Regions from separate parts of the Streptomyces sp. Pv4-95 genome, predicted to be linked through region 2. Evidence: riboswitches for the same ligand, from Rfam matches in the RefSeq annotation. Region 2 holds a riboswitch; each other region holds the start of a gene.
The links. A riboswitch is a leader RNA that binds a small molecule or an ion and turns the genes downstream of it on or off. The one in region 2 is predicted to bind cobalamin.
Positions count from the first base shown of each region.

Region 1: it holds a riboswitch for cobalamin, as region 2 does, so the genes downstream of both, QOM21_RS32170 (CbtB-domain containing protein) here and QOM21_RS25780 (prenyltransferase/squalene oxidase repeat-containing protein) in region 2, are expected to answer to the same signal.
Region 3: it holds a riboswitch for cobalamin, as region 2 does, so the genes downstream of both, thiI (tRNA uracil 4-sulfurtransferase ThiI) here and QOM21_RS25780 (prenyltransferase/squalene oxidase repeat-containing protein) in region 2, are expected to answer to the same signal.
Region 4: it holds a riboswitch for cobalamin, as region 2 does, so the genes downstream of both, QOM21_RS28020 (cobalamin biosynthesis protein) here and QOM21_RS25780 (prenyltransferase/squalene oxidase repeat-containing protein) in region 2, are expected to answer to the same signal.

Region 1 covers NZ_CP127172.1:7,329,892-7,337,660, forward strand. Annotated here, with positions in the region: gene QOM21_RS32135 (glycosyltransferase family 4 protein) at 1-151, shown strand, start outside; gene QOM21_RS32140 (SAM-dependent methyltransferase) at 148-1,053, shown strand; gene QOM21_RS32145 (lysylphosphatidylglycerol synthase transmembrane domain-containing protein) at 1,053-2,057, shown strand; partial or broken gene QOM21_RS32150 (dihydrofolate reductase family protein) at 2,160-2,912, opposite strand; gene QOM21_RS32155 (creatininase family protein) at 2,909-3,673, opposite strand; gene ribA (GTP cyclohydrolase II) at 3,871-4,608, shown strand; gene QOM21_RS32165 (CbtA family protein) at 4,702-5,460, opposite strand; gene QOM21_RS32170 (CbtB-domain containing protein) at 5,475-5,693, opposite strand; cobalamin riboswitch at 5,733-5,883, opposite strand; gene QOM21_RS32175 (histidine phosphatase family protein) at 6,002-6,574, shown strand; gene QOM21_RS32180 (SPW repeat protein) at 6,719-7,159, shown strand; gene QOM21_RS32185 (hypothetical protein) at 7,260-7,568, opposite strand.
Region 2 covers NZ_CP127172.1:5,880,600-5,888,368, forward strand. Annotated here, with positions in the region: gene QOM21_RS25760 (ECF transporter S component) at 1-20, opposite strand, end outside; gene QOM21_RS25765 (ABC transporter ATP-binding protein) at 329-2,080, opposite strand; gene QOM21_RS25770 (CbiQ family ECF transporter T component) at 2,077-3,330, opposite strand; gene QOM21_RS25775 (SCO2322 family protein) at 3,327-4,076, opposite strand; gene QOM21_RS25780 (prenyltransferase/squalene oxidase repeat-containing protein) at 4,076-5,395, opposite strand; cobalamin riboswitch at 5,574-5,755, opposite strand; gene QOM21_RS25785 (MBL fold metallo-hydrolase) at 5,892-7,034, opposite strand; gene QOM21_RS25790 (aldehyde dehydrogenase) at 7,300-7,769, shown strand, end outside.
Region 3 covers NZ_CP127172.1:8,196,661-8,204,429, reverse strand. Annotated here, with positions in the region: gene QOM21_RS36095 (DUF2975 domain-containing protein) at 1-375, shown strand, start outside; gene QOM21_RS36090 (helix-turn-helix domain-containing protein) at 375-596, shown strand; partial or broken gene QOM21_RS36085 (enoyl-CoA hydratase) at 714-833, opposite strand; gene QOM21_RS36080 (cobalamin-binding protein) at 1,145-2,071, shown strand; gene QOM21_RS36075 ((2Fe-2S)-binding protein) at 2,280-3,002, shown strand; cobalamin riboswitch at 3,377-3,592, shown strand; gene thiI (tRNA uracil 4-sulfurtransferase ThiI) at 3,764-5,071, shown strand; gene cobF (precorrin-6A synthase (deacetylating)) at 5,068-5,919, shown strand; gene QOM21_RS36060 (short-chain fatty acyl-CoA regulator family protein) at 6,040-6,333, shown strand; gene QOM21_RS36055 (hypothetical protein) at 6,656-7,769, shown strand, end outside.
Region 4 covers NZ_CP127172.1:6,406,962-6,414,730, forward strand. Annotated here, with positions in the region: gene QOM21_RS28010 (putative cobaltochelatase) at 1-93, opposite strand, end outside; gene QOM21_RS28015 (cobyric acid synthase) at 215-1,816, opposite strand; gene QOM21_RS28020 (cobalamin biosynthesis protein) at 1,827-2,870, opposite strand; cobalamin riboswitch at 3,000-3,155, opposite strand; gene QOM21_RS28025 (hypothetical protein) at 3,360-3,812, shown strand; gene QOM21_RS28030 (caspase family protein) at 3,818-6,466, shown strand; gene QOM21_RS28035 (extracellular solute-binding protein) at 6,463-7,769, shown strand, end outside.

The sequences.
Region 1 (7,769 bases), 1.4 Mb from region 2:
GCGCGCCTGGCTCGGCGATCGCGAACTCCGCGGCAGGCTGAAGGAATCGGCCGAACAGCGGCGTGCCATGCTGGAGGGGTGGGAGATGACGTCGCACGATCTGGCCGAAGTGCTGGAAGGTCTTCGGCTCGCACACCGGAGCGCCGGATGAATGCGGTCGGCGCACCTCGGTTCGCCGCGGAGTGGCTCGCGCTGCGGGAGCGCGCCGACGCCGCCGCACGCGCGCCCGAACTGCTGCACCCGCTGCGCTCCCGGCTGAACGCGCAGCTGCCGCGCAGCTCACCGGCTCCGGCCGGGCGGCCCGCCCCGGAAGCCGCCCCGGCCCCTCACGAGCTGGTGATCCGTGACCTCGGCTGCGGCACGGGCTCCATGGGGCGCTGGCTCGCCGTCCGACTGCCGGGCCCGCAGCGCTGGATCCTGCACGACCACGATCCCGCGCTGCTCGCCCACGCCGGTGACCGGCTGCCGGCAACGGCCGCCAACGGCAGGCCCGTCACGGTGACCACCGAGTGCGGCGACCTCACCGGCCTCACCGCAGGCACCCTCGCCGGTACGTCCCTGCTCACCGCCTCCGCGCTGCTCGACCTGCTGACCCACGACGAGATGGACGCCCTCGCCGAGACCTGCGTCGCGGCCGGGTGTCCCGCCCTGCTGGCGCTTTCGGTCACCGGCCGGGTCGAACTCACCCCGTCGGAACCGCTCGACGCCGCGATCGCCGCGGCGTTCAACGACCACCAGCGCCGTGCCGACCGCGGGCGCCGGCTGCTCGGCCCGGACGCGGTCGCCGCGGCCACCGAGGCGTTCGAGCGACGCGGGGCCACGGTGCTGACGCAGTCCAGCCCGTGGCGCCTCAGCGGCCCGGAAGCGGCGCTGACGGCCAGTTGGCTGCGCGGCTGGGTCGGCGCGGCCGTCGCGCAGCGGCCGGATCTCGCGCTGCGCGGGATCGCCTACCTCCGGCGGCGCCTGGCGGCCTGCGCGGCGGGCGAGTTGAGCGTCACGGTGCACCACACCGATCTGCTGGCGCTACCTCGGCCGGTCACCGGGACCGGCTGATGAACCGGCCCCACTGGGCGTTGCTCAAGATCTTCGGAGGCATGGCGATCCTCGCCGTGCTGCTGTGGCATCTGGGATCCGGCGCCTTCGTGGCCGGCGTGCGCAGGGTCGACGCGGCCACCCTGTCGGCCGCCCTCGCGCTCGGCCTGCTGACGACGGTGGGCAGCGCCTGGCGCTGGTGCCTGGTCGCCCGAGGGCTCGGCCTGCGGCTGCCGCTCGGCCGTGCCGTCGCCGACTACTACCGCGCCCTGTTCCTGAACGCGGCGCTGCCCGGTGGCGTCCTGGGCGACGTCCACCGCGCGGTAGGGCACGGCCGCACGGAAGGCGACATCGGGCGAGGTGTCCGTGCGGTCGTCCTGGAGCGGGTCGCGGGCCAGGTCGCCCTGCTCGCCGTCGGAGGCGCGGTGCTGTTCGTGGCCCCGTCCCCGGCCGGGGCACGGCTCCGTGGACTCTTCACGGCGGCCGGCGCCGCGCCGGTGGCGGCGTCGGTGTGCGCGGCGGCGGGACTGACGGCCGTTCTGCTGCACCGGCGGCGCGGCGGCTCGCGCTCACGCCGCGGGCCGGCCGCCCTGCTGTCCGAAGCGCGCCGGGGACTCCTCGCACCCGGCGTCTGGCCCGGCGTCATGCTCTCGTCCCTGGTGGTCCTCGCCGGCTACCTCGCGATGTTCCTGCTCGCCGCCCGGGTCGCCGGAGCGACCGCGCCCCCGGCCGTACTGCTCCCGCTGGTGGTGCTCTCCCTGCTCGCCATGGCCGTGCCGCTCAACGTCGGTGGCTGGGGTCCGCGGGAAGGCGTCGCCGCCTGGTCCTTCGGGGCGGCCGGGCTAGGCGCGGCGCAGGGCCTCACCGCCGCCGTGGTCTACGGGGTGCTCGCCTTCGCGGCGAGCCTGCCGGGCGCCGTCGTGCTGCTCGTCCGAGGCGTGGCCGGGCTGCGCTCCGTCGTCCCGCAGGTCGAGCGCGAAGAGCGTGTCCGCGCCGAGTGTGGCGCGCCGCAGCGGCGGCCGTAGCGCGTCCCGCATCACCGGGGTGCCGGGAAACCGCAGGCCGGGGACGCCGTCGCCGAGCAGGACCGGGGCGATGGTGAGATACAGCCGGTGCAGTGAGCGCTCCCGCAGAAAGCGGGACACGGTGACGCCGCCGCCCTCGACCAGCACCCGCCCCAGGCCGCGCCGGGCGAGTGTCCCCAACAGGCGCTCCGGGGCGAACCCGTCCGGGTCGGGCAGGACCATGGTCTCCACACCGCGCGCGTCGACCTCCGGGCCGGTGCCCACATCGTCCGCGCCGTTCGCGTGCCGTCCCACCAGCCACAGGGTCGGCGCCGCTCCATCGGTGAACACCTGGTGCCCGCGCGGCACCCGCCCGCGCGGATCGAGTATCACGCGCACCGGGTTGTCCCCGGCGCATGCCCGTACGGTCAGCCGCGGATCGTCCGCGACCGCCGTACCCGCCCCGACGATCACCGCGTCCGCCAGCGCCCGCAGCCGGTGCAGATGGGTGCGGTCCTCCGCGCCGGTGACGTAGTCCGCGTCGCCGGTACGTGTCGCGATGAAGCCGTCCAGGCTCTGCCCGAGCTGCGCGAAGGACACCCGGGGGCCCGCCAGGCACAGTGGCAGATAGCGCTCCGCCAGCTCTGTCGCCTCGGCGGTGGCGGGTGCCGCCCACCGCAGTCCGCCCTGCCCGTCCGCGACCAGGCCGGCGGCCTCGGCCTCCCGCCCGGAGCGGACACGGCGAAGCCGGTCCCACGCCTCCGCCGCGTCGAGTTCCGTCGTCGAGTCGGTCACAGCGCGCCCTTTCTCGCTCTTGGGTTGCCGGCCGGCGGAGTGCCGCCGGTCGTCAGAATCCGCATGGTGCGCGGCCGTCACGGCGTTGCCGCTCGGTGGACCTCTTCCGGGGCCAGCAGCGCGGCGTACTCGCCGAACGCGTCGACCAGGCCGGCCAGCAGTTCCTGCCCCTTCGTGGCCGAGGCCAGCGACGGCCGGCCGATCACCCCGGATGGGGTGTACGGCGTCAGGCCGAGGGTGAGCAGATGCTTGCGGTCGTCGGCGACGTGGTCAGCGGCGGTGTATCCGGGCCGGACCAGTGCGGGGTGGGCGTGCAGCAGGAGGGAGGTCTCCGCCTCTCCCGCGTGCATATCGCTGTGCGAGCTGGTCACCACTCCGGCCCGGCGGCGCGCCGCGTCCCAGTCGGCCGACCCCGGGAAGAGCGCCATGCGGGTGCCGGTGCCCGCGGACTCCTGCACCACATTGCGCAGCACGTAGTTCCCGCCGTGGCCGTTGACGAGGACGAGGGTGCCGATCCCGGAGCGCCGGAGCGAGGCGGCGATGTCCGTCACGACGGTGTGCAGGGTGGCCGCGGAGATGCTGACCGTGCCGGGCCAGGCGGCGTGTTCCTGCGAGCAGGAGATCGTCAGCGGTGGCAGCAGGAGCACCGGATGGGTGGCGGCGATCTCCGCCGCGATGGTGCAGGCGATGACCGTGTCCGTCGTCAACGGCAGGTGCGCGCCGTGCTGTTCGAAGCTTCCGATGGGGAGCACCGCCAGCTTCGGCTGCTGCTGCCGTACCTCCTCCGCGGTGTCCGTCGGCAGGAGGCCGGGGGGCGAGGTCCGTTGTCCCGAAGCGGTCATGGTGGGGCGGGCCTTTCGTCGCTCGGTGCCGGTGTCGGCGCAGCAGTCGCAGCATAGGCCGCGAGCGCCGCGCCGGGCTGGGCGGTGCACTCCGCCCTTGTGCATGCCACACACCCCATCGACCATGCAGGTGGCGGGCCTTGTCATCTTGTGAGTGATTGCCGCCTCCCGTTCTCCCGCGCACGTACGATCGCGGAATGACGGAGCCCGGTGCCGATGTCGCGTTCGACGATGCCGCTCGCCAGTCCGGTGTCGTACGGCAACTCACGGAAAACGAACGGAGAGCAGCGGTCAACCGCCTCGCGGATGCGGTGCGACCCGCGACCGTGCAGCGGGTCGCCGAGGTGCGTATGCCGACGGCGTACGGCGAGTTCCTGGCGGTCGGCTACCTGGACCGCCGGGGCGGCGTGGAGCACGTGGCGCTGGTGCACGGCGACGTGGCCGGCCGGACGGTCCTCGCCCGGCTGCACTCGGAATGCCTGACGGGAGACGCCTTCGCGTCCACGCACTGCGAGTGCGGCGAACAGCTGTCCGAGGCCCTTCGGGCGATCGTGGCCGAAGGGCGGGGCGTCCTGGTCTATCTGCGCGGCCATGAGGGGCGCGGAATCGGGCTGGTCGCCAAGCTGCGGGCGATGGGACTGCAGGAGGACGGTCTGGACACCGTCGAGGCGAATATCGCCCTGGGCCTGCCGGTCGATGCCCGCGACTACGGATCAGGCGCCGCCATGTTGCACGATCTCGGTGTCCGGTCCGTGCGCCTGCTGTCGAACAATCCACGCAAACGCGAGGCGTTGGTGCGGCACGGTGTCACGGTCGAGGCGCAGGTCCCGCTGCTGACGCCGCCCGGCGCCGAGAACCTCCGCTATCTGCGCACCAAACGCGAGCGGCTCGACCACGACCTGCCGCATCTCGACCACCTTCCCGGCCAGTCCTGAGGCTCAGGTGGCCCGCCGGGTTCGTCGCCCGAGTACGTGGAAGGGGCCCGCGACAGCCGTCGCGGGCCCCTTCCACGTGGTGCGGCACTGCCGTCAGGGTGTGACCGGCACACTCCGCGCGGCAGCAGCCTCCTTCGTCGGGACGACGCGCTCCGCGAGGTGGCCGAAGATCAGCCCGAAGGCGGTCCACAGCACCAGTTGGATGGCGATCGCCGACAGCCGGAACTGCCAGAGCAGCGTGCCGGAGAAACCGTGCGGCACCTCGTTCATGGACGGCAGGAAGGCGTACGCGATGCCGATGGCCACGACGAAGGCCGCGCCGCCCGCCACCGTGGCGTACCAGTTGCCCAGCTTGGGAGCGAGCCGCCGCCCGAGAATCGTCGCGGCGACGGCGAGCAGGATGCCCAGCAGCATCATCAGGAAGTACAGAGCCGTGCGCTTGCCGATGGTGTCGGGGTCGCCGACCGCCGGCGGATTGGCCGGGTACTTCAGGAACGGTACGAGGTAGACGGCCACCAGGGCGGCCGCGGACAGCAGGACGGCGGTGGCCCGGGCCCCGAAGCGGCCGATCCGGCCCAGGGCGAAGCAGAAGGCCAGCGCGGCGATCCCGCCCAGGGCCACGCCGTAGACCAGTACGCCGGTCGCCAGCCCCGCCGTGGACTGCACACCGCGGCTGACGACCTCCACCTCGTGCTCGTGGCCGTGGCTGTGTGTCTGCGCTTCCTCGAAGGCGATGGCGGCGTCCACCCTCGGTTCGCCCAGGAAGTAGGCGACGACGAGGGCGACGACACCGGCTGCCAGACCCGCGAGCATGCCGCGCACCAGGAGATTTCTGATGGTGACGGAGTTCATTTCCTCGGGTCCGATCAGTGGCAGGGGAAGCCGAGCAGGTGGCGGCCGTCGTGGACCCACTCGTGGACGTCCGTACCGGACAGCAGTGAGGTGGCGCCCTGCTCCGCGCCGATGAAGTACAGCAGGACGAGCATCAGGACGCCGAAGAACAGCGCCCACGGGGCGATCGCCTTGAGGGGGAGTGTTGCCGGGGTGACGGCGCCGGTCGTCGGCGGTGCGATGGTCTGAGCCATGGCGGAACCTCCTGGTAGGGGAACTCGCGTCCCGTGTAGCGGAGTGCGCAATGACATGGCGGGTCTGGCTCGCCCGGTCCCGGCCCCCGCGGGGGCCGAGTCGAAACCGGACATACAGTGGCGCGACCGCGCCGGGATCCCACCGGCTTCCGTCATGTCATCGTCAATATCCTCGGGAAGGTACCGCGAACCGGCGGGCGGGCCAAGGCCGAGCAGGGGGCGGAGAGGGGCAGTGCGGGGCGCGCGGTGTCGACAACTCGCCTTACCGGACGCTCTGTTGTTGCCGCGGCACATCGAAAGAGGGGTTCATGACAACTCGGGTGACGTTGCTCTCACCGGCTGCCGGGGACGCGCAGCGCGAGGTGCGGTTCGACGACGACGCGCCGCTGAGCGAGGCGGGGCTGCGCCGGGCCCGGGCCGCCGCGGGCGGCTTCCCGGCAGCCGACCGGACCCTGGTCTCCCCGTCCGTACGCTGCCGTCGCACGGCCGCTGAGCTGGGGCTCTCCGCGGCGACCGCGTCCGAGCTGGCCGGCTGTGGGATGGGCGCCTGGCGCGGCCGGACGCTGGCGGAGGTGGCCGAGGCGGATCCCGCGGCGGTGTCCGCCTGGCTGTCCGACCCCGGCTTCGCGGGGCACGGCGGGGAGTCGCTGCGGGAGCTGTGCGACCGGGTCGGAGGCTGGCTGGACGGCGTGGCCGACGTCTCCGGGCGGGTGCTGGCGGTGGTGGAGCCGGACGTGGTGCGGGCCGCGGCGGTGTGTGCCCTGCGGGTGCCGCTGGACGCCTTCTGGCGGATGGATGTGCCGCCGCTGACCGCGACCGAGTTGAGCGGTCGGGGCGGCCGCTGGAATCTGGCGCTGGGGCGGACGCCGGGGCGCCCGTAAGGGGTTTTCGGTGCGCCGGGCCCGTCGCGAGAAAATTGAAGGGCTGCACATCTACCCATAAAGGGGACATAAGTGCAGAATAAAGAGTGCGTGGCAGATGCCTCGCGGTACGGCCAAGGCTTGTGAACCAAGGAGGCGAGTCGCATGGCCGACGTCTCACACAGCAGGGGCGACCTCGCAGGTCACCCCGACGCTACCGAGATGCAAGCCCGATACGACCGGGTTCTCGGCGGGCGTGACGTGGTACTCGTGGACGGACCGGTGTTCCTCGTCGGCCTGTACTGCGCGGCTTCGCCATGGATCGTCCACTACACGGCCTCGCAGTCCGCGCTCGTGACGCACAACCTCATCGTCGGCATCGCGATCGCCCTGCTGGCCATCGGGTTCACCGTGACGCCGGACCGGATGTACGGCCTGAGCGGTGCGATGTGCGCGATCGGCGCGTGGATGATCGTGGCGCCGTGGATCGTCGGCACCAACCCGGATGCCGGCGTCATCTGGAACAACGTCGTCATCGGTGGCCTCACGTTCCTGCTGGGGGCGATGTGCGTCGCCGTGGCGTCGAGAAGCCGCCGCCTGACGTGAAGCCCGCTCCCGATAGGGGCTGGTGACAACCCGTCGACCCGCCTGCCGCCCGACGGACGGCCGGCGGGCCGGTGTGTGTCCGTCCGCCGCCGGATTGCGGTCATCCCGGCGGCGGTAAGTCCTCGCGAGGCCGTTCGCCGGCGCGGCCGGGGTACGGCGCGAAGGGGCGGCCGAAGTATCCGGCCAGCATCAGCCCGCCCGCGATGAGCAGGCCGTCACCGAAGGCGATGCCGACGGCGAGAAGGCCGGCCGCGGCGAGCAGAGCCGGCCGTGCGGCGCCGCGACGGTATGCCTCGCGCCGGTCCACGGGTCGCGGGCCGGCGGCGGGGGCCGGCCCCGTGTGCGGGGTGCGGTCGTGCCGGAACCGTTCGGCGGCGTCGGCGAGTTGGCGGTTCTGCTCGGGGGGCACGCGGCGTCCCTCCTGTTGCGGGTGCGGTCGTTGCGCGGTGGCGGCGTGAAGGAGGAGCGCCGCTGCGGGCGGACGGGAGCAGTGAGCTGAGGCGGGGGGAGTGCGCCCCGGGCCAACGCGCCCGTGGGCGTGCGCGGGTCACCACGTCACAGGCGTTGTTGTGCCCTGTGGCGCCCTGCTCGTAACTCTGTTGGCCCGACC
Region 2 (7,769 bases):
GACCGCGGCCCCAGGCGCACGGCACGGGCCCGGCGCCCGGGCGCGGCCGGCCTGCCCGTGCCCGGGTGGTGGGGGCGGTCCTGGCGGTGCGGGCCGAGTGGGCGGCGGAGCCGACCGAGGTGACGCAGGCCGAAGCGGTGCTGGCCGAGGGGGCGCTGACCGGTCTCACGCAGACCGGTGTGACCTGGGCCGGTGTGGCGCTGGCCGAGGCGGTGCAGGCCGAGGGGGTGCGGGCGGTCCGGCTCACGTTGCGGGGGTGGGGGCGGGGGAGGGGGGAGGGGGCCCCCGGGTGGCCCCTCGGGGTGGTCTGGCGTCGGGTGTGCGGCGTTCATGCGGTGGCCTCCAGGGCGTGGGCCACCTGGGGGACCGTCAGCCATGGCAGCGGCGCGAGGACCTTTGCGACCTGGGGGGCGAAGGAGGGCGACGCGAGCACGACCTCGTCGGTGGGCCCGTCGGCGACGATCTCGCCGTCGGCCAGGATGACGACGCGGTGGGCGAGTTCGGCGGCCAGTTCCACGTCGTGGGTGGCCAGAACGACGGCGTGCCCCTCGTCGGCCAGCGCGCGCAGCACCTCGATCAGGCGGGCCTTGGCGGCGTAGTCGAGGCCGCGGGTGGGCTCGTCGAGAAGGAGCAGCGGCGGCCGGGCGGTCAGGACGACCGCGAGGGCCAGCGCGAGGCGTTGGCCCTCGGACAGATCGCGGGGGTGGACGGAGTCCGGTACGTCGGGCAGGAGGCGGGTGACGAGGTCCCGGCAGGTGCCCGCGGGCGCGTCCGCGTCGTCGTCGGCGGCGGCGCATTCGGCGGCGACGGTATCGGCGTACAGCAGGTCGCGGGGTTCCTGGGGGACCAGCCCGACGTGGCGCAGGAGGGTGCGGGGGCGGGTGCGGTGCGGGGTGGCGTCGCCGACCCGGACCGTGCCGGAGGACGGTTCGTGCATGCCGACGAGGGTGGCGAGCAGGGTGGACTTGCCCGCACCGTTACGGCCCATCAAGGCAAGGGTCTCGCCGGGGTGGACGGTGAGGTCCACCCCGTACAGGACGTCGCTACGGCCCCGCTGGACGGTGACCTTGGAGACTACGGCGGCCGGGGCGGCCGGGGCACCAGTGGCTGCGGGGGTGGCAGCGACGGCTCCTGATCCGCCGGTACGGGGTCCGGCCGTACCCCGTCCCTCCGTACCCCGTCCCTCGGTGCCTCGTCCGCCCGTGCTTGGCCCGTACGAGCCCGTTCCGCTCGCGGTTGCCTTCGTGCCGCGTGCCGGCTCCAGCTGCTGGAGGTGGTCGCGGAGAGGGGCGGCCCTGCGGCGCGCGTCGCGTACGGAGAGGGGGAGGGGCGACCACTGGGCGAGGCGGCCCAGGGCGACGACCGGGGGGTGCACCGGGGAGACGGCCATGATCTGCGCGGGGTCGCCGAGGACCGGGGCCGCGCCGGGTGCGGGCAGCAGGATCACCTGGTCCGCGTACTGCACCACCCGCTCCAGGCGGTGTTCGGCCAGCAGCACCGTCGTCCCGAGGTCGTGCACGAGACGCTGGAGCACCGCCAGCACCTCCTCGGCGGCGGCCGGGTCCAGGGCCGAGGTCGGTTCGTCCAGGACGAGGACCTTGGGATGGGTGGTCAGCACGGAGCCGATCGCCACCCGCTGCATCTGGCCACCGGAAAGGGTGGTGAGGGCGCGGTCACGCAGGTCGGCAAGGCCCAGCAGATCGAGGGTCTCCTCGACGCGGCGGCGCATCACGTCCGGGGCGAGGCCGAGCGATTCCATGCCGTAGGCGAGTTCGTCCTCGACGGTGTCGGTGACGAAGTGGGCCCGCGGGTCCTGGCCCACGGTGCCGACCACATCGGCCAGTTCACGCGGCCGGTGGGTGCGGGTGTCGCGGCCGTCGACGGTGACCCGGCCGTGCAGGGTGCCCCCGGTGAAGTGCGGTACGAGTCCGCAGACGGCGTTCAGCACCGTCGACTTGCCGACGCCGGAGGGTCCGACGAGAAGACACAGTTCCCCTTCGGGAACGGTCAGGTCGACGTCCCGCACGGCGGGCTCGGTGGCGTCCCCGTAAGTGACCGACACCTGCTCGAACCGGATCACTGGGTGGACTCCCTCTGTGACGTGGGCGATTGCGACGATTGCGACGACTGCGGGGACTGCGGCGACCTCGGGGCCCGGAGCGGCCTCGGGGAGCGGGCCGGCTCCTTCGACGCACCGGGGGTGCGAGCGCCGCGGGGCCCGTCGCCCGGCCCGGCACGTTCGGACGAGGTGCGGGGCGGCAGGGGAGCGACGAACGCGGGCAGCAGGCCCATCAGTACGCCGAGGGCCGGCCAGAGCGGGAGGACGGGTGCGGTGAGCGGGACGACGGGTGGCTGGAGGGCGCCGGGCGCGACGGTGTCCGCCCGGATCATCAGGGCCGCCACGGCGATACCGGAGCCGGCCACCAGCCAGGCGCGGACGCCCCAGCGCTCCGGCCGGTAGCGGGTGCGTACCGAGCGGCGGCCGCCGAGCCACAACCCGCCCAGTGCGGCGGCGAGTCCGGCGAGCAGGAGGGGAAGACCGTAGCCGGCGCCGGACCCGGCCAGCAGCCCGTAGGTCCCGGCGCAGACGCCCAGCAGGCCGCCGAGGGTGAGGGCCGAGGTGGTGTGCCGGACCGCGCGTGGTACCCGGGCGGTGCGGCCGTAGCCGCGGGCGTCCATCGCGGCGGCCAGCGCGACCGAGCGTTCCAGCGCCCCTTCCAGCACGGGCAGTCCGACCTGGAGGAGGGCTTTGAAGCCGCGGTCGGGTCGGCCGCGCAGCCGTCGGGCGGCGCGCAGCCGCTGCACATCGGCCACCAGGTTCGGTGCGAACGTCATCGCGACGACGACCGCGACGCCCGCCTCGTAGAGGGCCCCGGGCAGGGACTTCAGCATCCGGGCGGGGTTGGCGAGGGCGTTCGCGGCGCCGACGCAGATGAGGAGGGCGGCCAGCTTCAGGCCGTCGTAGAGGGCGAAGAGCATGCCCTCGGCGGTGACCCGGCCGCCGATCCGGACGCCTTGTGCCCAGTCGGGGAGCGGTACTTCGGGCAATGTGACCAGGAGGTGGGTTCCGGGGATCGGCGAGCCCAGGACGAAGGCGAAGACCAGCCGGACGGCGATCACGAACAGGCCGAGCTTGGCGAACGCGCCGTACGAACGGGCCCAGGGCGCGTCCGTGCGGCGGGCAGCGACGACATAGCCCGCGACTCCGACCAGCATCCCGAGCAGCAGCGGATTGGTGGTGCGCGAGGCCGCGGCCGCCAGGCCGAGCGCCCACAGCCACCACGCTCCGGCGTGCAGCGCGGTGGTACGGGTCGCGCGCGGGGCGCTCATCCGCGCCGGCGGCGCGCCTGCCACACGGCCGCCGCTCCCAGCGCGAAGACGGCCGCGCCGCCACCGAGCAGTCCGGCGGACGGGCCGCCGTCCTCGCGGCCGCCCCCGGTGCCCGAACCCTGCCCCGCCGACCGGCCCGAGGCCGCGTCCCCGGAGCCCGCGTCGGCTGTGTCCTCGCCGCCTGCCGGGTCCTGCGCCCCCTTGCCGCCCGAACCGTCGACCTGGTCCGCGCACCCCGACCGCGGGTAGTCGGCGATGGCGCACAGCAGGGCGTGGGAGTCGTAGCGCAGCGGCCCGGCGACCGCGGCCAGCGCCTCGCCCGCCGAGGCGTCCTCGGGGACCACGGCACAGTGCGTCCGCGGCTTCGGCGGCCGCTCCCCGCCGGCCGCGTCCGCCGCGCTGCCGAAGTCGATGACGACGCCGACCCGCTTGCTGTTGTCCTTGGCCGGAGTGCCCTGGCAGATCGCGTCGAAGTCGGCGGCCGTGCGCGGACCGGCGGCCGCGGCGGAGTCGGCGCTCACGGTGAACCGGAAGCCCTCGACGGCACCGTCGGCAGGCCGCATGGTGGCCGGCCCCTCGGTCGCGTACGCCCAGGAGCCACCTGAGCCGCCCGTGCCACCGGAGCCGCCCGCCTTGCTGTTCCAGAAGGACCAGTAGCGGTACTCCTGTGCCTGGGCGGGCGTGGCGGCCAGACCGGTGACGCTGCCGGCCAGCAGGAGGGCGCAGGCGATACGGGGGAAGCGCATCAGAGGGAGTTCTTCTTCATGCGGCCGCTCAGCAGGAAGCCGATACCGGCGCCGATGGCGAGCCCGATGCCGACGATCCACCAGACGCTGATGCCGCTTCCGCCGTCCTCCTTGTCCTTCGCGTCGGCGTTCTTCCCCTGCCCGGCGGCCGGTGCGGGGCCGGTGGCGTTGAGGGCGGCCACCAGGTCGGTGCCGCCGAAGGCGCGCGGGTCGGCGCCCGTGGCGTGCGCGGCGAGCACCAGCTGGGCGTACGCCGCCGGGCCGTTCTGCTTCGCCCAGTCCGCCGCGTGCTGCTCCAGCCACTTCAGGGGCTTCTGCGCGGCCGTGCCGTGCGCCCCCGCGGCCAGCGCGAGGACGGTGTCGGCGGTGTTGCCGACGTCCGGCTGGTCCTCCGCGCCCGGCATCGCGGACAGCAGGTGCTGCCCGTTCGCGTCGAGCTGCGCGACGAGGTAGGCGTCCGCGCCCCTGGCCGCCGCCTTCCGGGCACCGGCGTCCGCGCTGCCGCGGTCGTCGCCGCCCTGGCCGTCCTTACCCTCGTCCTTGCAGGTCAGCGGGCGTATGGGGGCGTGGGAGTCGTTGCCCGCCGGCGCGACGACGAAGCCCTTGCCCAAGGCGCCCAGCGCGGCGGCAGCGGTGGCGTCGGCGTTCGGCGCCAGGACGCCGTCCTTGGGCTGGTAGGCGAAGGCACCGCGCTCCGCGGACTTCGCCGCACAGCTCAGCTGGAAGGTCAGCAGCGCGTCGTAGGGGGACTTGCCGCCCTTGCCCGACGTCACGGTGACCGGATCCGCGCCCGCCGCGGCGAGTGCGCCGATGACGACGGAGGTGGAGTTGGCGTCGCTGGGCGAGCCGGCCGTCGAGCCCCATCCGCCGTCCTTGTTCTGCACCGACCTCAGCCAGCCCAAGGCCTTCTTCACCGCGTCACCGTGCCCGCCGAGCGCGGCCAGGGCCTGCACCGCGGCGCCCGTCTGGTTGGTGTCCCGCATCGTCTTGGCGGCACACGGTTTCGCCGGGTCGGCCCGGAAGGCGGCGAACGATCCGTCGGCGCACTGCTGCCCGGTGAGCCAGTCGACCGCGGACGCCGCGGGCCGCAGGCCCACCGTGTCCTGCGCGAGCAGGGCGAGCGACTGCCGCCACACTCCGTCGTACTCCGGGGAGGCGGCGCCGTACAGGCCGGCGGGCAGTTTCGCGGGGGAGGGCGACGGGGCCGCCGGTGCGGCGGAGTCGGCGAACGCGGCCGGGGCGGCGGCCGTGCCCAGCACCGCCGCCGTGGCCAGGGCCACGGCGGCGCGGCGTGCCAGGACGGCGAAGGATGGAGCCATGGGGGCCAGGGGAGCCATGGGGTCGGTGCCTCTCGGGTCGGTTCGCAGCGGTGTACGCAGCCGCGCTCGGCCGGCCACCCGCGCGCCCGGTCGTCGGGTCCGCGCGGTGGCACCGGGCTCAGCTCCGTATACCTCGACGGTGCCGCGCACCGGCCGTCCGTGGGTGGGGCCGGGGCGGGAGCCTTGGTCGTGCGCCAGCGGGTGCTCCGGCTCGTACGGCCGTGCGAGCCGCGAGAGCGTCGCGGTGCGCGGGTGGGCCGTCCTCACGGTTGCGGGTCAGCGCCGGATTTTCACCGGCTTCCCCCGATAGGCACGGATGAAGTTGTCCCGCACACCTTAACCGGCGCCCGCAAGGGACTCGCTCGCACGTACGGATAGGGGCGGGCCCCGCAGCCCGGGGCGGGCCCCCGTGTGCGGGAGCCGGAGCGGGGCGCGGGGCCCTGCCCCGCTGCGGTCCCCGGTGACCGCGGGGCGCGGGCGGCTGCCCGGCGGGGATTCACACCGCTCGGTACGTCACCGGGTCGGAGCCGGGGACCGGCTCGGCGTGCCCGAGTTTCACCAGGCGGCGCAGGTGGGCCTCGGCTTCCGAGACGGCGATGTTGCGGGAGCCGTAGGGGATCTGCTCCCAGGGGCGGTTCCACTCCATCGCCACCGCGAGCTGCCAGGGCGTGAGGGGTTCGCGGAGCAGTGCTCTCAGTCCGGAGAGGCGCTCCTCGTGGTGGGTGAGGAGTTCCCGCACCCGCCCGTCCGCGTCGGCGAACGCGTGCTGATGGGCGGGCAGCACCTCGGCCGGGGCGAGTCTGCCGATCCGCTCCAGGGAGTCGAGGTAGTCGCCCAGCGGGTCGGTGACCGTGGCGTCGTCCGGGTCCTCGTACAGCCCGACGTGCGGGGTGATGCCGGGGAGGAGGTGGTCGCCGGAGAAGAGCCGGCCGAAGCCGGAGGCCCCACCGGCCGCGGCCCCGGCCGCCGTCCTCCCGGCCCCCGCACCCGTGCCCCGCAGGTAGCCGGCCCCCGCACCCCCGGCCCCCGCACCCCCGGCCCCCGCGCCCCGCCCCGGGTGCTCCTCCTCCAGGTGCAGGCAGACGTGTCCCGGGGTGTGCCCCGGCGTCCAGATCGCGCGCAGCCGGCGCCCCGGGAGGTCGAGCAGCTCACCGGGGGCGATGTCGCGGTCCGGCAGGGCGGGCCGCCGGTTGGGCAGTGACCGGGCGCCGCGTTTGGCGCGGGCCGCCCGCAGGGGCGCGAGGTGGTCCTCGGGCGCACCCGCCGTCGTGAGTTTGGCGGTCAGGTAGTCGAGCCACCGGCCCGGCTCCGCGTCGCGAGCGCGGCGGACCATGGCCGTGTCGGCGGCGTGCATCGCGATCCAGGCCCCGGACACCTCACGGACCTTGGCGGAGAGCCCGTGGTGGTCGGGGTGGTGATGGGTGATCAGGACGCCGTGCAGGTCGGTGAGGGCGAAGCCGCACGCCTCTACGCCGGCGGCAAGGGTGTCCCAGGAGTGCGGGTCGTCCCAGCCGGTGTCGATGAGTACCGGGCCGCGGTCGGTCTCCAGGAGGTGGACGAGGGTGTGGCCGAGCGGATTGTCCGGGATGGGGACGGCGATGCTCCACACCCCGCCCCTGTGGTCGGTCACCTGTGTCATCCCGGTCCCCTCTCGGTGTGGGCATGCCCGTTCACTATAACTAGAACGAGTTCCAGTGCGGCCTGAAGTGGGCTTTCCGGTGGTGGAGTTGAGGTGGTGGGGCGGTTTCGCGGTTGCTGGACGCGGGGTCGGCGGTGCGGTGATTGTGTGTGCGCCGTGGACTCCTGCAAAGGGAACTGGTATCAGTTTCTGATGCAGCGTCAGGTGTCGGCGGGGCGTGCACGCCCGCCGGCCGAGGGCGGCCAACCCGCGGGAGGCGGCAGCGATGAGCGACCTCGTCGAGCACGGAAAGCTCTACATAGGCGGTGAGTTGGTCGACCCGGCCGGCCGCGACACGATCGAGGTCGTCTCGCCGCACACCGAGCAGGTCATCGGCCGGGTGCCGCACGCCTCCCGGGCCGATGTCGACCGCGCGGTGGCCGCGGCCCGCACGTCCTTCGACTCCGGGGTCTGGGCGCAGGCCCCGCTGACGGAGCGGATCGCCGTGGTGACCCGCATCAAGGACGCCTTCGCCGCGCGCAGCGAGGAGATCGCCCGGGTCATCAGCTCGGAGAACGGCACTCCCGTCACCTCCGGTGTGATGGTGCAGTCGCTGGCGGCGATGCTGGTGTGGGACGCGGCCCTGGCCGTGGCCCGTGACTTCCCGTTCGAGGAGCGGCGGGCCGGCCTGCTGGGCCCGCTGCTGGTCCGCCGGGAGCCGGCCGGGGTGGTCGCGGCCGTCGTGCCGTGGAACGT
Region 3 (7,769 bases), 2.3 Mb from region 2:
TACGCCCCCTTCGCGGCGCCCTACGTGGCGGTGGCCATCCTCGGCGTGGCCTGCGTCCAGGTCGCCCTCGCCGCCGTGTGGAGGCTGCTCGGCATGGTCCGGCACGGCGCGATCTTCACTCCACGGGCCTACCCGTGGGTCGACATCATCATCGGGTCCTCGGTCGTGGCCACGACGCTGGCGGTCGGGGCCGCCGCACACCTGGCGGTGGCCGAGATCCCCTCCCCGGACGACGGTATGGACGTCCTGAGCGGCTTGGCAGCCGCGATCGCCGCCGCGGGTGCGGGAGCCTCGTTCGCCATGCTCACCCTGATCATGCGAAGTCTCCTGCGCAGAGCGACGGCGCTCCGGACGGAGATGGCCGGAGTCATCTGATGGCGATCGTCGTCGACCTCGACCGCCTGCTCACCGAACGCAACCTGTCGGTCGGCGAGTTCGCCGCCACCGTCGGCATCACCCCCGCCAACCTCGCCGTGCTCAAGAACGGACGGGCGAAGGCGGTGCGGTTCACCACCCTCGAAGCCATCTGCGACGCCCTTGACTGCCAACCCGGCGACGTCCTGCGCTGGGTGCCCCACGACGCCGAAGGGAGCTAGGCAGTTGAGAGGGACTGAGCAGTTGAACCACAGGAAGACTTCACCAAGCCGGCATCACCTCCGGCGCGTGCCCCTGTCGCGGAGACAGTGGCCCACACCCGTCACGGCGCCGCCCGCTCAGCGGTGGACGAAGTCCGGCGGTCGCTTGTCGACGAAGGCGCTCATGCCCTCCTTCTGATCCGCGGTCGCGAACACGGCGTGGAACAGGCGCCGTTCGAAGCGAACGCCCTCGGTAACCACCCCGCCACGAACTGCACAGGAGCACTTCGCCGTCGCGTACTCCAGTTTCGGCCAGTGGGCAGGTGCTCGCCCAGAGGCGCGCCGCGGTTGCGCGCGCTCAGCCGTCCTGTGCGGCAACGGGGTAGGCACGAATGCGCTGCTGTTCTCCTCCAGTCTCGTCCAGCGCGAGCCGGCGGCCCGGTGGTGGTACCGCCCGCTGCGGACAGTCGGTGCGTTCGCCACCACCGATGCCACCACCGCGCTCGCAGGTCAGCCGCCCATCGACCGTGTGCACAACGCTGCCGGGTCAATACACCTAGGGTCGGAACATGCGCATCGTCTCCCTGCTGCCCGCGGCCACCGACATCGTGGCCGAACTCGGTCTGACCGCCGACCTGGTGGGCCGCACCCACGAATGTGACTGGCCGCCGGAAGCCGTCACCGGGATGCCCGTCGTCACGGCTGCCGAGTTCTCCGCGGACACCCTGAGCAGCAGGGAGATCTCCGACGCCGTGGGCGGCGCATCCCACACGGGCTCCTCGCTCTACACCCTCGACACCCGGGCTCTCGCCGCCCTCGCTCCGGACGTGGTTCTCACCCAGGACCTGTGCGACGTGTGCGCGGTGTCCTACAGCAGCGTCTCCCGAGCGGTGCGGGTCCTGGACGCCGACACCAAGGTGCTCAGCCTGGAGCCGCGGACCCTGGGCGATGTACTGGACTGCCTGGTCACGGTAGGCGCTCAGCTTGGCGTACGTGAACGCGCGGAGCAGCGGCGGGAGGAGCTGCGTACCCGCCTGGCAGAGGTGGAGCAGCTGACCGCCGGGCGAACGCGACCGCGCGTGGTGGCCATCGAGTGGCTCGATCCGCTCTGGCCGGCGGGGCACTGGGTGCCGGAGCAGATCACCTGCGCAGGCGGCACGCCACTGCTCGCGGTGCCGGGCGAGCACACCGAGCCGATGGAGTGGAGTGCGGTACGCGCCGCCCGCCCCGACGTGATCCTCGTTCTGCCCTGCGGCTTCAGCCCTGACCGCACGCTGCGGGAACGCCGTTTGCTCACCGAACTGCCGGGCTGGGACGAACTGCCCGCCGTGCGCAACGAGGCCGTCTGGGTCCTGGACGGGCCCGCCTACTTCAACCGGCCGGGCCCGAGGGTGGTCCGGGGTGCGGAGGTCCTGGCCCACGTCCTGCACTCCGTCGATGCGGGCGACCCCGTGGTGCCGGGCGAGGCGACCCGCCTGTCCGCAGTGGAGGAGTGACCATAGGGCTGGACAATGGCACCACGGCTTGCGAGGCAACAGCCTCCCAATGCGGCCATAGCGCGCCTCACCGGGCCGCTCCCTCACGGAGCACCGAGCCGGGCGCCTGCCGGCTCCACCCGACCCGGCACCGAACCCACCCAGGCCGCTACGATCCGGCCCGGGCAACCCAGCCCGAACCGAGGAGGGCCCGGTGCCGCAGGAGCCGATGACCGCAACGCTCGGCCGCAGCGAGTTGGTAGGGCCGTTCTTCTCCGTACGGACCGATGCCGGAACACCGCGCGACCAGGGCTTTGTCCCCCTGGCCGAGCTGTACCAAGAGAATGCCTCACCGGCACTGAGCCACCGCCTGGAGACGGTCGCCACCCGGCTCCGCACAGCGGAACGGCGGGTCGCCGCATCCCTCGTTTACCAGGGCCTGGCCGGGCGGCTGTGGTCCATCGCCCTTGCACCCGCGGTACTGACCGGACGGCTACCCGATCTCGACAGCGACGCCTTGTGGTGGCATCCGGACCGGAGCACCCCTGACGAACTCTGGCTGCCCGCCCCGTGCCCCCTGCCCTCGACCTCCGAGAAGGATCTGTCGGGCCAACTACTGGCAGCGGTCCTGCACGGTCACCTGGTGCCGCTGCTCCAGGCCGTCAGCACTGTGGCCACGATCTCCCCCCGGGTGCTGTGGGGCAACGCCGCTTCGGCACTGGTCGGCACCCTCCGTGTCCTGCACGACTGGTGCCACAGAACAGGCCGCCCGGAAGCGGCGGAACGAGCGGTGGCGCTGACCACGACCCTGCTCGACGCCCCGCCTCTGCGCGACACCGGAACCCTGGATCCCGCCGTCCCTGAATTCTCACGACGCAGTTGCTGCCTGTACTACCGCGTTCCAGGCGGAGGGCTCTGCGGAGACTGCGTGCTGAGGCGAACCGGGCGATAGGGCGTCAGCCCCTTCGGGCCGGGCCCATTCGCGATCCGGCCGAGATCGCGGCGTCATACGACGAGTACGGAGGTGATGCCGGGAAGCGCGTACCGGTGAGGTGCTGGCGGCCCGGTGTCGTCGCGCGATGTGTCCTCCTCGCGCAAGGAGGGCCGGTGTCGGGCACGGCGGTCGTTCCGCTCGCTGTGGAACTCTCGGACTCCTTGAGTGGTCTACCGGCCTTGCTGTGGTCAGACCTCCGGATCGGTGCGGCAGGGGACCACGATCAGGCAACCACTGTCTACGGTCGAGTCCGACGCCTTGCCAGGCCGCTGAGGCCCGCGGCGCGCGGTGGCCCCCCCCCCGCTGGTGCGTGGGCCGTGTGCCGCCTTGTCTACCCTGGACCAGCAGCTGGTTCGCCCCGTCCGCCAGACGGGGTGTCGTAAGAGGGAACCCGGTGGGAGTCCGGGACTGCCTCGCAGCGGTGAGTGGGAACGACCGCCGTCATCCAGCACTGGGTCGTGTGACCTGGGAAGCGACGGTCAGTAGGTGCCCCGTCCTTCGGGATGTGCCCACGAGTCCGAAGACCTGCCACTGCTCGTGCGGGGTGTGATCACCGCGCACGCATCCACGGCGACCCGGTACCGGGACCGATGACCGAGTGGCGCGTTCCACCTCTCCCTGCGCATGACGGGGACGGGCCGGCCCGCATCCCGTTCGCGGCCCTGATCCGGTCCTCACGACGACTCGCGAAGGAGAGTTTCGTGCCCGACGAACCGAGCATGCCCACCGTCCCCTCCCCTCGAACGCCTCGCCCCAGCGGCCCCTGTGTCCTGCTCAAGCATGGTGAGATCTTCCTCAAGGGCCGCAACCGGCACCTGTTCACCGAGCGGTTGCACGACAACCTCCGCCACGCTCTGCGGGGCATAGGCGGCTCCACGTGGATCAAGTCCGGCCAGAACGTGACCGTGCTCGGCGGCGAGGTTTCGCAGGATGTCCTGGTGGAGCGCGCCCGCCGGGTGATCGGGTTCAACTCGGTGGAGCCCGCCCTGCGGGTCCCCGGCACCGTTGCGGACATCACGCAGGTGGCTGTGGACGCGCTCGCCGACGCCCGTGCCGAGCAGCCCGGGATCAGTTTCGCCGTGCGGGTCAAGCGTCGGTACAAGGGCTTCGAGATGACCTCGTCGCAGTTCGAGCGCTTTCTCGGCGCACGCGTCCAGGAAGCTCTGGGACCGGTGCCGGTGAACCTCTCCAACCCGGATGTACGACTCTCGGTCGAGATCGACCACAAGGAGAGCTATGTCTCATGGAACCGCTACCAGGGGGCGGGCGGGCTCCCCGTCGGCTCCGGCGGGCGTGCCCTGGTGCTGCTCTCCGGCGGCTACGACTCGCCGGTGGCGGCCCATCGGGCGATGCGTCGCGGGCTGCGCTGCGACTTCGTCCACTTCACCGGCGCCCCGTACACGAACGCCGCTTCCGTCTACAAGGCTTACGCCCTCGCGCGTGAACTCAACCGCTACCAGCCCGGCGGACGGCTGCATGTCATCGCGCTCGGCAACGCCCAGAAGCAACTGGCCATCGCGGGGGCCGGCAAGCTTCAGGTCGTCGCACAGCGACGGCTGATGGTCCGCGCGGCTTCCGCGCTGGCGAGCCGGACCCGAGCGGAAGCCCTGGTGACGGGTGACAGCCTGGGGCAGGTGGCCAGCCAGACCCTCGCGAACATGGCCGCCGTGGACGAGGCCGCCACCCTGCCGGTGCTTCGCCCGCTGGTCGGCTGGGAGAAGCAGGAGATCATCGACGAAGCCCGGGCCATCGGCACGGCGGAGATCTCCGTACTGCCTGACGAGGACTGCTGCAAACTCCTCGCACCACCCCGAGTCTCCCTCCGGGCCGGATTGACCGACCTGCGCTCGGTGGAGAAGCGCCTCGATCTTGACGACGTGGTGGACGGCCTGCTGCGCGACGTCCAGGTCATGTATCCGGGTGAGATCGAAGGGGAAGACCGGGCGGACGCGGACAGCGAGTTCGCGCATGGCGGTACGGGCACGGCCGTGTGCGCGACGGCACCGTCCGCGGCGGTGTCCTCATGACCGGCGAGGACCTGCGGCGGATCCTGGTGATCGGGATCGGCGCGGGAGATCCGGAGCATGTGACGCTGGCCGCCGTGCGGGCCATGCGGGACTGCGAGGTGTTCCTCCTCCTGGACAAGGGCACGCGGACGTCCGAACTGACACGACTACGCCGCAACCTGGTGGCCGAGCACGCCGGCCCCGGCCACCGGGTGGTCGAAGCCGAGGACCCGCGGCGTGACCGCTCCCCCGCGGACACCGCGGGCTACCGGTCCCAGGTCGTCGACTGGCGCCACCACCGGGCCGCCCTGTACGAGCGGCTCATCCAGGACGAACTGGCGCCGAGCCGGACCGGCGCCTTCCTCGTGTGGGGCGACCCCGCGCTCTACGACAGCACGATCGACGCGCTGGATGAGGTGGCTGCCCGCGGCCAGGTGTCGTTCACATACAACGTGATTCCCGGGGTGAGCAGCATCTCGGTGCTGGCCGCCCGCCACCGTACGACGCTGACCCGACTCGGCAGGCCGCTCCGAATCGCCCCCGGCCGACACGTCGCCGGGTCAGGACTCGTCGCGGGCGAGGACGTCGCCGTCATGCTCGACGTCGGTGCGGCGCTCACCGCGCACCGGGCGGAGGGCTGGTGGATGTACTGGGGCGCCTACGTCGGCACACCCGAAGAGCTGCTCGTCTCCGGCCCACTGAACGAAGTCGCCGACCAGGTAGTGGAGTTGCGTGCCGCAGCACGCAAGCGTCATGGCTGGATCATGGATGCCTGCCTGCTGCGCACCGACGGTCCCGATCAGCAGGCAGAGGCCACGCCTCCATCGGGTTCCGGCCAGAACTCCGCCGGGCTTCTCCCGCCGCTGTAGCACCCCGGTGGCCGAAGCGCGCTGCCGCATGAGCGCGTTGTGGTCAAGCTGCTCCCACGTTTCACACCGGGCGAGGCTGCGGTCATACAACGACGCCAGCGGGGTCGAGCGGACCCCACGATGGGGAGCGTCGCAGTCGGGACACGGGCCGCCCAGGCGCCTGGGCGGCCCGTGTCCCGGAGGTACCGGCCACTGCCGATGCCCTGCGCCACGCCCATCGCCTCGTCTACGCGGAAGGCATCGCCCCTGGAAGACCCCCGGGCGGCTACTCCGATCGGCCTGGGCTGCCGCATCTGCGAGCGCCGCGACTGCGCCCAGCAGGCCCGTCCCACCGGCCGGTGGCCGACTCGCCTTCGACCCGTTCGGCGCACTCACGTCCCCTATCCGGTGGAGCCGTCGGGCAGCGACAGGTGAGCGGCGCCTTGAGCCTCTCCGCAGTGTTCGCAGTGCGCGGCGGGCTTCGAGGGCCCCCGCACCCGCGAGGGCATCAGCGTCGAGATGGGGCGATGTTGCCGTGCTCATCAGGTCTCATGGGCCTACAGCCCATTGTGTTGCGCGCCCCCAAAGGCCAACTCCCAATCCCGTTGGGACTGCAAGGCAGGCTCGGCCCCCGCAGCAGCACGCGATATCGGTCGGCGGCCGGGTACGCTGCCCGCTCGCCGAGAACCGCTCCGAAGGGGAGCGACGAGGGGGAGCGATCATGCGCAGAGCTGCGGGAATCAGGCGTAGGGGCATAGTGACCGCTGCCGTGCTGGCCACTGTGCTCACGGCTGCGGGATGCGGCGCGGACTCCAAGCCGACCGACTCCCGGGCCACAGGCTCCACCGACGCGGCAGACAACGGCGGCAAGGATGCCCCGCCGAAGACCAGCTCCCTCACTTGGAAGTTCGAGCACATCGCGGACTTCAGCGGAGAACTCACGGATGTCGCCGTCCTGGCCAAGGACGACATCTGGGCGGTCGGGACCGAGAACAACGGCAAGTCCAACGCCCACTTGCTGCACTATGACGGTTCGCGGTGGAAGCGTGAGCCTCTCCCCGATCCTCTCGCCGCCACCGACTACCCGCCGAAACTGGAAGAAGTCGGAGAGAAAGCCCTGTGGGTGCGGCCGCAGACCCACCAAGACGGCGACGGCGTGAACCCCTGGGCGATGTGGGACGGCACTCGCTGGTCCGCGGTGCCGAACCCTCCGCCGGGCAACGTCGGCGACCTCGATGCCGCGAGCCCGGACGACATCTGGGCCCTCGGCGGCGAGCAGACCGCCGTGCACTGGGACGGCACCCGCTGGACCACGACGCGTCTGCCGTACGGCGCCTCCGACCTGGCCGTGGTGGGGCCGGACGATGTCTGGGCGGTCGGCAGCCGCTCGACCGGTCCGGGCACCGAACTGGGCTACGGCGAGCGGTACAACCAGCCGGCCTCGATGCACTGGGACGGCACGTCATGGAAGTCCGTGGCGACTCCACAGGCCCGCTTCGAGAAGCCGATCCCGCCGGAGCCCAGCGCCGGTCTCAGCCAGGTCTTCGCTCTCGAAAGCGGTGAGGTGCGCGCATACGGCGGCAACACCTTCAACCATGGCGAGGTCGAGAACGAACCGGCGGACGAGTACATCCGGCTGCGCTGGGACGGCTCGAAGTGGGTCGATCAGGAAGAAGCGACCGGCGGCTGCGCCGGTCGGACCCCGGTGGGTCAGGACGACAAGGGCCTGTTCCTCGACGGCAACTGGTTCCTGACCGACGGCGGCCGGTGCGTGAAGATCAAGCGCCACCGCCTGCCCCTGTCGACCGGCGCCCGCAAGGGGTCGAATCAATCGCTGTGGCTCAAGGAGATTCACCGGGTCCCCGGCACCG
Region 4 (7,769 bases), 530 kb from region 2:
GACCGCGGGGCTGACCGCGTTCAGCAGCAGCGCCAGCCGGAGATCGTCCATGCCGACTACCGCGGTGAAGGGATAGTTGGGAGTCGTGGTCATGCGTTGATGCCTCCTGCGGGCGCACTACGCCCGCGCACGTGATCTGCCACCGCGGCCCCGGCCGCCGTGGCACTGTGGCCCCCGCTTCCACGGGGGTGGTACGTCCTTGTCCGCCGGCTCCTCACGGCGCGCCCGGAGGGACGAACGGCAGCCCCTGCGGCACCCCCTCCTCGATCAGCCGCAGCAGCGCGTCGGTGTCCGCGTGCTCCTCGATCAGATCGCCCAGCCGGTCCAGCTGCTCCTCGCGCAGCGTGCCGAAGCAGGTGTCGGGGGCCGGCACGAAGGCCCGGCCCGCGTCCGCCGCGACCTGCCGCAGAAAGGCCCGCCGGAACGCGTCGCTCTCCAGCGAGCCGTGCCAGTGGGTGCCCCACACCGAGCCGACCCGGCACCCGTCCAGACTCTGCCCGCGGCCGTCGGAGATGAACGTCTGCCCGCCGTTGACCTCGGCCACCCCGTGGTGGATCTCGTAGCCCTCCACGGGCTCGTCCAGCGCCTGCCCGACGGGGCGCGCCAGCGTCTTCTCCACGGCGAAGCGCACCCGGACGGGCAGCAGCCCGAGGCCGGGCACCGCGCCCGCCCGCGACTCCACCTCGTCGTCGATGTGCTCGCCGAGCATCTGGAACCCGCCGCAGATGCCCAGCACCGGACGGCCCTCGGCGGCCCGGCGCGCGATCGCGTCCGCCAGACCGCGCTCGCGCAGCCACTCCAGCGCCCGGACCGTGCCCCGGGTGCCCGGCAGCACCACCAGGTCCGCGTCGGCCAGTTCCTCGGCCCGGTCCACGAACCGCACGACCACGCCGGGTTCTGCGGCCAGCGCGTCCACGTCCGTGAAGTTGGACATCAGCGGCACCGCGGCCACCGCGACCCGCAGGACGTCCGCGCCGTGCGGCGGCGCCACCACGCTCTCGCGCACCGCGCCGCGCAGCGAGACCCGCAGGCCGTCCTCCTCGTCGATGCCGAGCCCGTGGGCGAAGGGCAGCACGCCGAGCGTCGGCCGGCCGGTGAGGCCGCGCAGCATCTCCAACCCCGGCTCCAGCAGCGTCACATCGCCGCGGAACTTGTTGACGACATAGCCCGCGATCAGCGACTGGTCCTCCTTCGACAGCAGCGCCGTGGTGCCGAAGAAGGAGGCGAACACCCCGCCCCTGTCGATGTCCCCGACCACCACGACGGGCAGCCGGCCGGCCCGCGCGATGCCCATGTTGACGATGTCGGTCCGGCGCAGATTGATCTCGGCGGGGCTGCCCGCGCCCTCGCAGATCACCGCGTCATGGGTGCGCCGAAGTTCCTGGAGGCAGTCGGTGACCGTACCCAGCAGCGCCTCGCGCCGCCCGGCGTACGGCCCCGCGCCGGGCGTCCGGCCGTCGGGGTGCCCGAAGTATCCCGTGGCGCTCAGCTCGCCCACCGGCTTGCCCAGCAGCACCACCTGGCTGCTGCGGTCGCTGCCGGGCTTGAGCAGCACCGGATTCATCAGCGCCGTCGGCTCGACCCGGGCGGCCGCCGCCTGCATCGCCTGCGCCCGTCCGATCTCCGCGCCCTCACGCGTCACGAAGGAGTTCAGCGACATGTTCTGCGCCTTGAACGGCGCGACGCGGACGCCCTGGCGAACCAGCCACCGGCAGATGCCGGCCGTGACCACGCTCTTGCCCGCGTCGGACGTCGTGCCGGCCACCAGCAGGCCACCGCCGACGGACCCGCCGGACACCTCGAACCGTCCCGTCACCGGGCCCTCCTCATCTGCCGGGGCATCGCTGTGCCGTGAGCCGTGCCGAACCCGCCCGGCCGTGCGCCCTCGCCGCCCGGACCGCGCCCACCGCGAGCCGGCCCGCGACCGTCGTCGCCAGCGCCAGCACGCTCACCCGGCGCGAGAGCCGGACCGCCCGCTCGATGTCGGGCACGCCGACCGGTCGCGCCGCGCCGTTGAGCACCGGCCGGTGCTCCACCCGCCCGCCGTACGCCAGCGTGCCGCCCAGCCGGACGCCAAGCGCCCCCGCGAACGACGCCTCCACCGGGCCCGCGTTGGGGCTGGGGTGCGCGCCGCCGTCGGCCCGCCAGGCGTTCAGCGCGCCGCGCCGGTCGGGGCCCGCGAGCACCGTGAGGGCCGCGGTCAGCCGGGCCCCGGGCCAGCCGGCCACGTCGTCGAGCCGGGCCGACGCCCAGCCGAACCGGCGGTATCGAGGCGATTTATGACCCACCATCGCGTCCAGGGTGTTCACCGCACGGAACGCCACCAGGCCGGGCACACCGCCCAGCGCACCCCATACCAGCGCGCCGACCACCGCGTCCGACGTGTTCTCCGCGACCGACTCGACCACCGCGCGCGCCATCTGCGGCTCGTCCAGTGCCTGCGGGTCGCGCCCGCACAGATGCGGCAGCCGCTCCCGCGCCAGATCCGGGTCGCCCGCCGTCAGCGCGCCGCCGATGGCCCGCGCCTCCCGGCCCAGCGAGGTGCCGCCCAGCACGGCCCAGACCGTCGCCGCGGTCAGGGCGACGCCGGCGGCGGTACGGGTGCGGGCGCCACCGCCGGGAAGCGGCGAGGTCAGGGAGCCGCGTACGGCGCGCTGCACGAGCGCGGCGCCCGCGGCCGCGCCGCCCGCGCACAGCAGGGCATGGGCCGCTCCCCGGCCGCGGTGGTCGCGCCACAGCCGGCGCTCGACGGCACCCGCGGCCCGGCCGAACGCGGCCACCGGATGGCCGCGCCGGGGGTCCGCCGCGATCAGGTCGCCGAGAAAGCCGAGGGCCGCGCCGCACGCGTACGTGGCGTGTTCGGCACGCATCGGATCAGACCGCCGTCAGTCCTCGAAGGGATGCTGCGGCGTCGCTCAACGGGCATCTCGAACTGCGGCCGGGCATGGCGGTATGTCCTCACTCAGGGTCCGCGCCCTGGCTCGACGTGACGGCGACGAGAGTCTCCTGGCTCCCGGATCGGCGCTTCCCCCGGCCTTCCAGCCCGTACGCGCGCGACCTGACGGACGACGCGTGACGGGCCGTGACCTCTCCTGGAGGAACGCTCCCCGGTGACAGTGGCGGGACCGCGCCGGATTCTCACCGGACTTCCTCATCTGTCGCCGAATGGCTCCGGCAGTCCACCACGCCCCACGAATGCCCGTCAACTCACCCTTGACCTGCGACGCAGCCCTGTGGCAGGCGCTGTGGCGCACACCACAGGGTGCTCCGGAGGTCACGGACGGTTGCCCCCGCGCCTGATCCCACGTCACTATCTGGTGGCACGGCGGGCGATGGCGCCGCCGGAAGGGGGCCGGGGGATGCCGGACAAGGCTGACCGTCACGAGATCCGTATCAGGATCACGGGCACGAACAACGCACACCAGGACATCGAGGATCTCAAGGCATGGCTGGAGCGCGAGCCGTGGCTGGCACACCAGCGCCACGACTGGGCCCTGCGGCCGCGCCCGTCCGGCGGCGACGGCGCCCCGGACGAACGCGACCTCGGCGACATGGCCATCGGCATCGACGATCTGGTCCTGGTCCTCATCGGCACGGTCGCCGCCGAGGTGACCAAGAGCCTGAGCATCGCCCTGCGGGAGTGGCTGCGGCGGCGCCGGGAGGAACGGGCGGTGGGGGAGGCGCCGGCCGTGGCCGTCGACGGCGACGGCGGGCTGGCGCCGGTCGGTGACCCGGGCCCGCGCGGCGCGGCCCCCGAACGCCCCGATCCCCGAAGCCGGTCGACCGAGGGCGGCAGCGCCGGCGAGGACTGACCCGGATGTCCCTCTACGACGCGCGGGGCAAGATCAACCGGGCGCTGCTGATCTGTGTCAGCGACTACAAGAACTTATCCGCACTCCCCGCCGTGGAGGCGAACGCCGAGGAACTCAAGCGGGTCCTGCTCGCCCCCGGCACCGACCTGTTCACCGACGAGGAAGTCGTCATCTGCCGGCCTCAGGAGCCCTGGGAGCTGGAGCAGGCCCTGGACACCGTCACCGACGAGGCACGCGGCCTGCTGCTGGTGCACTTCTCCGGCCACGGCTGGGTCGGCCGCGACGGCGGCGACCTGCAGCTCATGGTCGGCATGTCGGACACCCGCCAGCGCCACAAGGCGGTGTCCTGGCAGGACATGGTGCTGTCCTACCTCGACAGCGCACGCGCCGACCGGATCGTGATCCTGCTGGAGTGCTGCTACTCCGGCAACGCCGACGAGACCTTCCACTCCCGCCGCACACCCATGTCCCTGCTGATGGCCGCGCAGCCCAACCGCCGGATCTTCAGCGGCGACGAACCGGCCGGCGGCTCCCTCTTCACCCGCGCGGTCGTGCAGATCCTCGAACGCGGCATACCCGGCGAGCGGTTCGTCACCTTCGAGGACCTCGTCCGCACACTGCGCGAGCGGCTGGCCCACGAGCGGACGCCGATGGGCGACGTCTGGGAGCCCCGCTCGGCCAAGCAGAACACCGTCGACGACGTCATCCTCTCCTTCGCCACCCCCGAGGTCCGGCCCCCGACCCCGCTGCGCATCCGCTTGCGCCGGTGGCTGAAGCAGCGCCTCAGCCGCTGGCTGCGGGTCATCGCCGCCCTGGTGACCGTCCTCGGCCTCACCGCCGCCGGCCTCGTCGCCTTCCAGCTCCTGCGGACCGACCCGGCCTGCCCGCCCGCCCTCGAACTGCGCCTGCTCACCGCCCCCGAGTCCGAACCGGCCCTGCGCCAGGCGGCCTTCGCCTACGAGATGTCCGACAGCAACACCCGTCCGCTGCAGGGTGAGGACGACGTTCCCGACGGCTGCCGGCGCGCCCAGATCACCGTCTACTCCGCGGCCAAGGACCAGGTCGACCAGGGCTTCGCCGCCGCCGACCGCTGGCAGGGCGAGGCCCACGGCACCGGTAAGGGCCACCCGTCCACCAAGGGCATCGAGCCCCTCAACAGGCCGGGGCCGCAGCCCGATCTGTGGATCCCCGAATCCAGCGCCGACTACGCCGAGGTCCGCCGCGGCATGCCCGCCACCGGCTCCCCGGTGACCCTGCACCACACCGGCCCGGTGGCCTACACCCCGCTCGTCGTCGGCATCCCGGCGAACCGGCGCCTCGACGACGTCGAACAGGTCGGTGCCTCCTGGCAGGAGATCCTCACCGGCACCGACAGCGACCACCGCGACCTGCGACTGCTGCGCCCCAGCCCCGTCCTTTCCGGCACCGGCCTGCTGCACACCATCGGCCTGTATCTCGCCAACGACGGCTCGCGGATCGCTCCCGCGGGCGGCCCCGACCCCACCCTCGCCCGGGACGCCGAGCGCCGGCTCTCCGCCCCGGGCAGCCAGTACGCGGGCAGCACCGAGCTGCTCTGCTCGCTGCGGCCCACCGGCCAGGACGGCCGCCCCGGCACCGGCCGCGGGACGGGGGCGGCACCACTGGTCTCGGAGAAGTCCCTCGCCGACTTCAACCTCGGCCGCGCCATCGGCGGTTGTCCCGCCCTGGAGAGCCCGCTCGCCCCCGGCGACCGGTACGCCGCCTACTACCCCAAGAACGTCCCGGCGCTCGACCACCCGCTGATCCGGGTGGACTGGCAGGGCGCCACCGACGCCGCGCCGCGCCAGGACGCCGTCGGCCGGTTCGGCGACTGGCTGAGGGACCCCGAGGGCGGCCGCCGCATCCTCGGCAGGCAGGGCTACCGTGCGGTGCCCGGCAAGGACGGCAAGGCGCCGGACCCGGTGCCGGACTCGCCGCTGACCGACGACCGCGCGGACGCCGACCTCGACGCGCCGGTCACCCCGTTCACCGCGGGCGGGGACCAGGTGACACGGGTGCTGGACGGCTACGACAAGGCGCAGAAGTCCAGCCGGCTGCTGATTCTCATGGACACCTCCACCTCGATGGCCGAGGGCGGCAAACTCCCGATCGCCCTCAGCGCGGCCGGCCGCGCCCTGGAGATGGTGGGCACCCACCACACGTACGGCCTGTGGACCTTCCCCGACGGCGCGCACCCCACCGATCCCGGCGCGGTACGCCGGACCGTCCCGCTGGGCACCGCCGACCCCGCCCCGGGCAAGGCGGCCCTGGACCGCATCGCCAAGGGGGAGCTGGTCGAACACGGCGCGGCCATGCAGGAGGCACTGACCGCCGCGGTACGGGAGATGAAGAAGTCCACCGGCACCAACAACGCCATCGTGCTCGTCCTCGACCAGGACGACGGCGCCGCAGGGCGGGCGTCGGGCGTGGAGCAGACCCTCAACTCACTCCTCAAGAAGGGACCCGAGGTGCCCGTCCTCACCCTCGTCATGGGCAAGGCAGGCTGCGACTCCTTCGTCCTCCAGGGGCTGGCCGGTGCCTCCAAGGGGCAGTGCGTGCCCGGCGGTCCTGACGCCCCCGATCTGCTCGCCGGACTGGTCGCCTCCGTCGGCGCGGCCGGAAAGGACAGCCGGTGAGGGCCCGGCGGGCCGGATTGCCCGCGGCCCTGGTGTGCCTGACCCTGACGGCGGCGGCGAGCGGCTGTACGTCCGGGCCGGAGCCCACCCCGGAGAAGGGCGCGATCGTCCTCGCCACCGGCAGCGACCTCAGCAGCTCCGGTGTGCGCCAGGACCTCATCCTCGACTGGGAGCGGCGCACCGGCCGCACCGTGCGGATCGTCAAGCTGCCGGACACCGCGGACGGCCAGCGCAGCCAGCTGCTGGCCTCCGGCCAGTCCGGCAACAGCGGCTACGACGTGCTCAACCTCGACGTGGCCTGGACCGCCGAGTTCGCCGAGGCCGGCGTCATCCGGCCCTGGGGCGCGAGCCTGGACGCCGACTTCCTCGACAGCGTGGTCAAGACCGTCGAGTACGGGGGCAAGGTGTGGGGCGTGCCCTTCAACACCGATGCCGGGCTGCTCTATTACCGCAAGGACATCCTTCACGACTACGGATACGACCGGCCCCCCACCAACTGGGGCGAGCTGAAGAACGTGGCTGCCCAGGTCGCCGGGGCCTACAACCGCAAGGCCGCGAAGGACGCCAAGGCCGCCGGGAACGCGGATGAGGACGCCGAGGCCGTCCCGAAGATGTACGGCATGGTCGCCCAGCTCCGCCCGTACGAAGGGCTGACCGTCAACACCCTGGAGTCCGCCTGGGCCAACGGCGGCGCCCCGGAGGCGACCAGCTTCACCAAGGGAGAGCAGGTCGGCGCGCTCCAGCAGGGCGTCGCCGACGTCAAGGACCGGCTCGACTCGATCATGCCGCACGAGGCCACGACCATGGACGAGACCGAGAGCCGCCGCTGGTTCGCCGACGGCCGTGCGCTGTTCATGCGCAACTGGCCGGTGGAGTACGCCTCGGTCGCCGAGAAGCTGGAGGCGGGCGTCCAGTTCGACGTCGCCGAGCTGCCCGGCCGCCCCACCGACGGCAAGCGGATGTCCGTCCTGGGCGGGCAGAACCTCGCGATCTCCGCGACCAGCTCCCGCCCGGAGGGCGCCCGCCGGTTGATCGAGGCACTGACCGGTCCGGGCAGTGAGCGCTGCCTGCTGGAGCGGGGGTTCGCCGCGACCCGCGACTCGGCCTACCGGGCACCCGAGAAGGCCCCCGACTGCACCCTGCCGCCCGGGGACGCCGAGCGCGCGGAACACGGCGCCGCCCGGCAGCCGGCGCAGCGCCCCGGCCAGGAGCCGCCGTACACCCGGACGCTGTACGCGGCGCTACGGGCCGCCGAGCCCCGCCCGCGCTCCGCCCACTACCAGACCTTCAGCAAGGTCGTGCA